DNA from 2 places in the Arthrobacter sp. KKT183 genome. Region 1 is predicted to be linked to the other one. Evidence: predicted binding sites of a transcription regulator. Region 1 holds the regulator's gene; the other holds the start of a gene.
What was found. Region 1 encodes Rex, which represses fermentation and respiration genes when NADH is low (regulators of the CRP and FNR family bind a similar motif). Its sites were predicted from a motif close to CTTGTGAANNNNTTCACAAG; they were not measured.

Region 1 (3,400 bases):
GGCCGTAGATCGCACCGGCTCCCGTTGCTGCCTTGAGCCCCAATGTTGCCGCACGGCGGCCGCTTCGAAAATCATAGATTGGCCAGTTGGAGTCACGGGCGTGCTTGCGAAGGCGATGGTCAGGGTTGATAGCGACCGGGTGGCCAACAATGCTGAGCAGTGGCACATCGTTGTAGGAATCGCTGTACGCCCAGCAGCGGGACAGGTCCAGGCCCTCTTTCCCGGCAAGTTCGTTGACGGCCGTGGCCTTTGCCGGCCCGTGGAGGAACTCACCCACGAGCTTGCCTGTGTAGAAGCCCTCAGAGACCTCTCCCACAGTGCCGAGTGCACCCGTGAGCCCAAGCCGGTTGGCGATCACGCTGGCCACTTCGACGGGAGTGCCCGTGACCAACCAGACGCGGCGCCCGTTGCGGAGGTGCTGTTCCGCGAGGGCACGCGCTCCCGGCCAGATCTTCGACGCGATCATTTCGTCATAGACTTCTTCGCCAAGGGCCAGCACATCTTCATGCGCAATGCCGATAGCGAAGGCAAGAGCGGCATCACGGACAGCATGGATGTCGGTCATGTTCTCGCCGCGCATCACGAAGCGCAGCTGTTTCCAGGCCAGCCCTGCGGCAAAACGAAGCGTGAAAGCCCGCCGCTGGTACATCTTGCGCGCCACATGGAAGAGACTGGCGCCGCGCATCATCGTGTTGTCGACGTCGAAAAATGCTGCTTCCCCGGCCGGTCCGCCCAGCGGAGAAGATTCGGCAGGCACAGTCTCCGTGGAAGACCCGGGCTCGACTGCGGGTCGGAGGCTGGCTGCGGACATAGCACGAGTCTAATCACTGGTTGGCGTTCAGCGTGTCCGCGGACACCCACAGCAACCAGCCGATTTTTCACGCTTCGAGGGCGTTCCGTAATGGCGACCTGCACGGAGCCCGCGGCCAGTAAGCTTGTGGACCATGACTCAGCAGACCCAACCGCCTGTCGCGGAATGGAGCACGGGCCTCGTGTTGGTGACGAGGCCGGACTGCCACCTCTGTCACGCCGCCCGGGAGACAGTGAGCCGCGTGGCTGCCGAACTGGGCGTGCTTTGGCGGGAAGAGTCGATTGCCGATCACGCCGATCTGCTGGAACGATTCTCGGAAGAGGTGCCGGTTCTGCTTCTCGACGGGGTCCAGCGGGACTTCTGGACAATCGACGAAGCGCGCCTGCGCAGGCTACTCATCTGAGCCGTTGTGCTCAGCGCCCTCCTGACTTTGAGGGCTTCCACCAGGGACCTAAAGTGGGACTATCCCGCCGTCATCCTCCGGCGGGCGGGCGGAGCAGTTCAGGCCGCCGGCGAACAAATAACGGAGAGATGAACCAGTGACCATGTCGGAGCTTCCCGGATTACGGTCCGCCGCGAGCGATCAGCAGGGCAGGCAAATTCCGCCTGCATCGCTCGCCCGCCTGACCATTTATCTGCGCGCCCTCAACTCCCTTCTGGCGGAGGGGATTGAACGAGTGTCTTCGGAGGAACTGGCAGACGCGGCGGGCGTGAATTCGCCCATGCTCCGCAAGGACCTCTCCTACCTGGGTTCCTACGGCACGCGGGGTGTCGGCTACGACGTCCAGTACCTGAACAGCCAGATCTCCACAGCCCTGGGACTGACCCAGGACTGGCGGGTGGCCATCGTCGGAGCCGGAAACCTCGGGCGTGCGCTCGCCGGGTACTCGGGGTTCCAGTCGCGGGGCTTCGAGGTGGTCGCGCTGTTCGACGCAGATCAGATGATCGTCGGTACGGAGGTCGGCTGGCTGCGCGTCAGCCCAGTGGAGGATCTGGCAACCGTGCTTCACAGGACGCGCGCCAATATGGCTGTTCTCGCGGTACCAGCGGGCGTTGCACAGCAGTTGTGCGATGAACTTGTTGCGGCCGGGGTGACAAGCATCCTGAGTTTCGCGCCGGTAGTGCTGCAGGTTCCTGACCGGGTGCAGCTGCGCAAGGTGGACATGGCCACGGAGCTGCAGATCCTCGCTTACCACGCACAGCGGGCGCAGGATCCGGATCTTGATGCCGGTTCCAGCGCCCGCGCGGCCCAGTAGGGCCGGTCCAGCAAGCTTCTGCGCGCTAGTGCGTGATTTGCTGCCGCTTGAAGTAGGCGTTGGACGGCTTGAGCCAGCACAGCACAACTCCGGCGACGCCAAGCAGCACCACGAGCACGTTCAGCGCGATGGAGAATCCGCTTGGCTGCAGGCTTTCCCCACCCAGCTGCGCCTGGACTTCAGCGTTGCCCTGCAGCGCGGCGAGCGTCACCCAACTCATGATCATGAGCAGAACCGAAATACCCGCAAGAACAGTGGCGGTTATGCGTGCCCAGTTGTGTCCCTTGCGGATGAAGACGGCCAGCAGTACGTATACGCCGGTGGTAAGGATGCCGACAACGATCCCGATGCCGACACCGATTGCAGCTGCTCCCGCCGGCCCACCCGTGGTGCCTGATCCCATCAGGGTGGTGATGAAGTTGAGAACCCCAGCGGCGATGATCAGCCAAAAAGCCAGATTGACTTCCTTGGGGAGGGGCGGCCGCGCCTGTTCAGGCATGCGGGCTGCACTCGGGTAGGCATACCCTGCGGGCTGGGCCGACTGGTAGGAGTATGGAGATGCAGGTTTCTGCGGTTCGGGGGAGAGGCCCGCACCGGAGTTCTGTGTTGGTCCGGGCTCATTGGGATTGAGTGACTCAGTTCCGGAGAGCTGGTGCGGATCGCGTTCTGAAGGATCGTGTGATGGCGTACTCATGCGCTCAGCGTACCGCCGTCAAGCTTTCGCCGTCGGGCTTTCAGGACAGAAGAAACGAGGGGGCGTGCCGGAAAGCCGGCACGCCCCCTCGAAGGGATTCGTGAGCAAAGAGCCTAGTTGGCCGAGGGTGCCACGAAAGCGGCGTCAAGGTTGATGGTCACCTTGTCGCCCACCAAAACACCGCCGGCCTCAAGAGCTGCGTTCCAGGTCAGGCCGAATTCCTTGCGGGAGATGACCGTTTGGCCGGAGAATCCAGCGCGGGTGGCACCGAAGGGGTCAACAGCAACACCGTTGAACTCGGTATCGATGGAAACTTCCTTGGTGATCCCGCGGATGGTCAGGTCGCCGATCAGCTTGTAGGTCTCGCCGGCGCCTTCGACCCGCTTGGACACGAAAGTCATCTCGGGGAACTGCTCAGCGTCGAAGAAGTCGCCGCCGCGAACGTGGGCGTCGCGGTTCTCATCGTTCGAGTTGAAGGATTCGGTCTTGATGGTTGCGGTGACCTGCGAATCCTCGAGTGAGGATCCAACCTGCAGGGTGGCGTCGACGGTGTCGAAGTTCCCGCGTACCTTGCTGATCCCGGCGTGGCGGACGCTGAAGCCCACTTCGCTGTGCGAGCCGTCGAAGTTCCAGGTGCCC
Region 2 (3,400 bases), 500 kb from region 1:
CCGGGTGCAGGTGGTCAACGTGTGCGGCGTCGACGAGGCCGTGCATGGCGGTATCGATGGAAGGTGCCGCGCCGCCCTTGCCGTGCAGGGTGTAATTGAACGCCGCGACCATCTCGTCCTCGCGGTCAAGGCCAGGGTAGACGTTGGTCAGGGCACGGAGACGGTCGAGGCGGAGTACGGCCAGACCCTGTTCCTTGAGGGTGCCGAGGTCACCACCGGAGCCCTTTACCCACAACAGCTCAACGTTCTCGCCGGTGACGGGGTCGGTGTCGCTGCCCGTGGCCGAGGTGTTGCCGCCGGCGTAGTTCGTGTTGCGTTTGTCCGCACCGAGCCGGTTGGAGCGGTTGATGAGGTCCTGAACGGTTTGGTTAGTCATGGTTACGCGCCCCATCCTGCCTGCTGTCCGCCCTCACGGTCAGCGTTGATGATTTCCTGGTAGCCGCTGGCCGCGTAGGCAGCCATGGGGTCCGCGGGAAGTCCGCGGGATTCACGCCACTGGGCGAGTGCCGGACGGACGTCGGTGTAGAAGGCGTCCATGAACAGGGCGTGCGCGCCGAGGACGTCGCCTGCTTCCTGCGCCTTGGTCAACGACTCCCGGTCAACGAGCAGCGCACGGGCCGTCATCTCCTGCACATTGAGGACAGAGCGGATCTGGCCGGGGATCTTCTCTTCGAGGTTGTGGCACTGGTCCAGCATCAGCGCCACGTTGGCAGCCGGGTCGAGGGCGCCGCCGCGAGCCACCTCGTACATGATGCGGAACAGCTGGAACGGATCCGCTGCCCCCACGATCAAGTCATCATCCGCGTAGAAGCGCGAGTTGAAGTCGAAGGATCCGAGCTTTCCGAGGCGGATCAGCTGCGCCACGATGAACTCGATGTTGGTGCCGGGAGCGTGGTGGCCCGTGTCGAGGCAGACCATGGCCTTCTCACCGAGGGCCAGGGTGTGGGCGTAGGAAGTTCCCCAGTCAGGGACGTCGGTGTGGTAGAAAGCCGGTTCGAAGAACTTGTACTCGAGAACCATGCGCTGGTCATCACCGAGGCGCTCGTAAACCTTTTGCAGGGAATCATGCAGCCAGTCCTGGCGTGAGCGCATGTCGCCCTGGCCGGGGTAGTTGGTGCCGTCAGCCAGCCAGATCTTCAGGTCCTGTGAACCGGTGACGTTCATGACGTCGATGCACTCGTACATGTGGTCGAGGGCCTTGTTGCGAACGGCGGCGTCGCTGTGGGTCAGGGACCCGAACTTGTAGATGTCATCCTGGAACGTGTTGCTGTTGATGGTGCCCAGCGTGATGCCGAGGCCCTGCGCAAAGTCAGAAAGCGCGCCGTAATTTTCCACCTTGTCCCAGGGAATGTGCAAGGCAACGGAGGGCGCAAGGCCGGTCAGCTCGTTAACCTTGGCGGCGTCGGCGATCTTCTCCTGCACAGTGCGCGGAGTGCCGGGAGTCTGGAACACCTTGAAACGGGTTCCGGAATTGCCGTAGGCCCATGACGGCACCTCAATAGCGAGGTTCTCCAGGGTTGGCGTTATGCGGCTCAGGTCAACCATTACTTCTCTCCATTTACAGCTGCCGGCTGCAAGCCCGCGCGCATCGTCGTTGTTTTGCACTGACTTTTCACTAGGCCTGAAGGAGGCGGCGGTGACGGTCAGGAGATGAATCAGATATTGAATCGATTCATTAGTACGTTTCAAAGGTATCCTTGGCGATAAGTGGTGTCAAGCATTCTCGTGAAGAGTGCACATTTTCGTCCACCGCTTGTCTACAGCCCGTCACTTCCAGGAAACGAGGGTCTGCCCGGATGGTCAGTATCAAAGACGTTGCCGACCAGGCGCAGGTTGCCGTGGGCACAGTATCGAACGTGCTCAACAACCCGGACCGCGTAGCTGAAAAGACCCGTGAGCGGGTGCTCAGCGTCATCTCGGAACTGGGCTTCGTGCGCAATGATGCCGCTCGCCAGCTCCGTGCCGGACTCAGCCGCACCATTGGGCTCATCGTCCTCGACGTCAGTAATCCGTTCTTCTCTTCGCTGGCGCGCGCCGCCGAAGACCGGGCGGCGGAGTCGGACAGCACCGTGCTGCTGGGGGACAGTGGGCATGACGCCGGCCGCGAAAGCCGCTATCTCGATGTGTTCGAGCAGCAGCGGGTCAAGGGTGTCCTGATTTCCCCGGTAGGTAACATCGATTCCCGGCTCGAACAGCTGCGGGCGCACGGCGTGCCGGTGGTTTTGGTGGACCGGGTGGACCCGCAGCGCCGGGTCAGTTCAGTGTCAGTGGATGATGTCGCCGGCGGTTACATGGCGGTGAAGCACATGCTCTCGCGCGGGCGGCGGCGCATCGCGTTCATCGGAGCGTCCACCGACATCCAACAGGTGGCAGACCGTCTGGCCGGAGCGCAGCAGGCTGTGGAGGAGTACCCGGATGCCCAGCTTGAGGTAGTGGAAGCCGCCGCGATGACCGTGCTGGCGGGGCGTGCAGCCGGTGAACTCCTTGCGGAACGCGGCCGGGAAGGCCTGCCGGACGGTATTTTTTGCGCCAACGATCTACTGGCCATCGGCGTGATGCAGGCTGTGCTGCTCATCCGCGGGTTGCGGATTCCGGAGGACCTCGCGCTGATCGGCTACGACGACATCGACTTCGCCCAGTCTGCGGTTGTTCCGCTGTCCACAGTGCGGCGGCCAACGGAGCTGATGGGGCGCACCGCCGTCGAACTGTTGCTTGAGGCGATTGACCGGACCTCACCCGAAAGCCGGCAGGTCATCTTCCAGCCCGAGCTGGTCAGCCGGGGGAGCACCCTCTAGCCCTTCCTCCTTCGTGAACTTTTGTGCAGCTCCGGCGAGTCCGACGCCGGTTTGAGTCACCGTAGGTGCGCAAAAGTTGCGGGCAGGCGAGCTCCCTGGCAAGTCGCAGTGGTAGCATCCATGAAACGATTCATACCCGCTCGACGAGGAGAACTATGGAACGCGTCTGCTTCCAGTTGCAGGTGAAGCCCGACCGCCTTGAGGAGTACAAGGAGCGCCATGCCGCCGTCTGGCCGGACATGCTCCGCGCCCTCAAGGACACCGGCTGGAACAACTACTCGCTCTTCCTCCGGCCGGATGGCCTCCTGATCGGGTACGTCGAGTCGGATGACCTCGCCGCAGCCCAGAGCGCTATGGCCGAGACCGACGTCAATGCCCGATGGCAGGCCGAGATGGGGGAGTTCTTCGTGGAGCTCGACGGCCGGCCGGACGAAGGATTTGTGCGGATCGAGGAGGTCTTTCACCTCGAGGACCAGCTCGACGCCCACGCCGAATGATCATCAGCCCGCAAAGTAGCCGGAAAATGGCAGGTTCGCCGGGAAGACCCCACGAACGTGCCACGCACCGGCGATCCTGACTCGAAAGGTCCCTCCAATGACCCGTAC

Region 2: a site for Rex is predicted at 1,660-1,679, ahead of rhaI (L-rhamnose isomerase). Genes of this name have one in related genera too.

Annotation. Positions count from the first base shown of each region.
Region 1 covers NZ_CM145770.1:2,804,017-2,807,416, reverse strand. The annotation lists gene ACZ2GY_RS13350 (HAD family hydrolase) at 1-811, opposite strand, end outside; gene ACZ2GY_RS13345 (glutaredoxin family protein) at 945-1,214, shown strand; gene ACZ2GY_RS13340 (redox-sensing transcriptional repressor Rex) at 1,357-2,067, shown strand; gene ACZ2GY_RS13335 (hypothetical protein) at 2,093-2,761, opposite strand; gene ACZ2GY_RS13330 (YceI family protein) at 2,875-3,400, opposite strand, start outside.
Region 2 covers NZ_CM145770.1:3,304,417-3,307,816, reverse strand. The annotation lists gene ACZ2GY_RS15615 (bifunctional aldolase/short-chain dehydrogenase) at 1-376, opposite strand, end outside; gene rhaI (L-rhamnose isomerase) at 379-1,545, opposite strand; gene ACZ2GY_RS15605 (LacI family DNA-binding transcriptional regulator) at 1,797-2,795, shown strand; gene ACZ2GY_RS15600 (L-rhamnose mutarotase) at 2,951-3,292, shown strand; gene ACZ2GY_RS15595 (Gfo/Idh/MocA family protein) at 3,390-3,400, shown strand, end outside.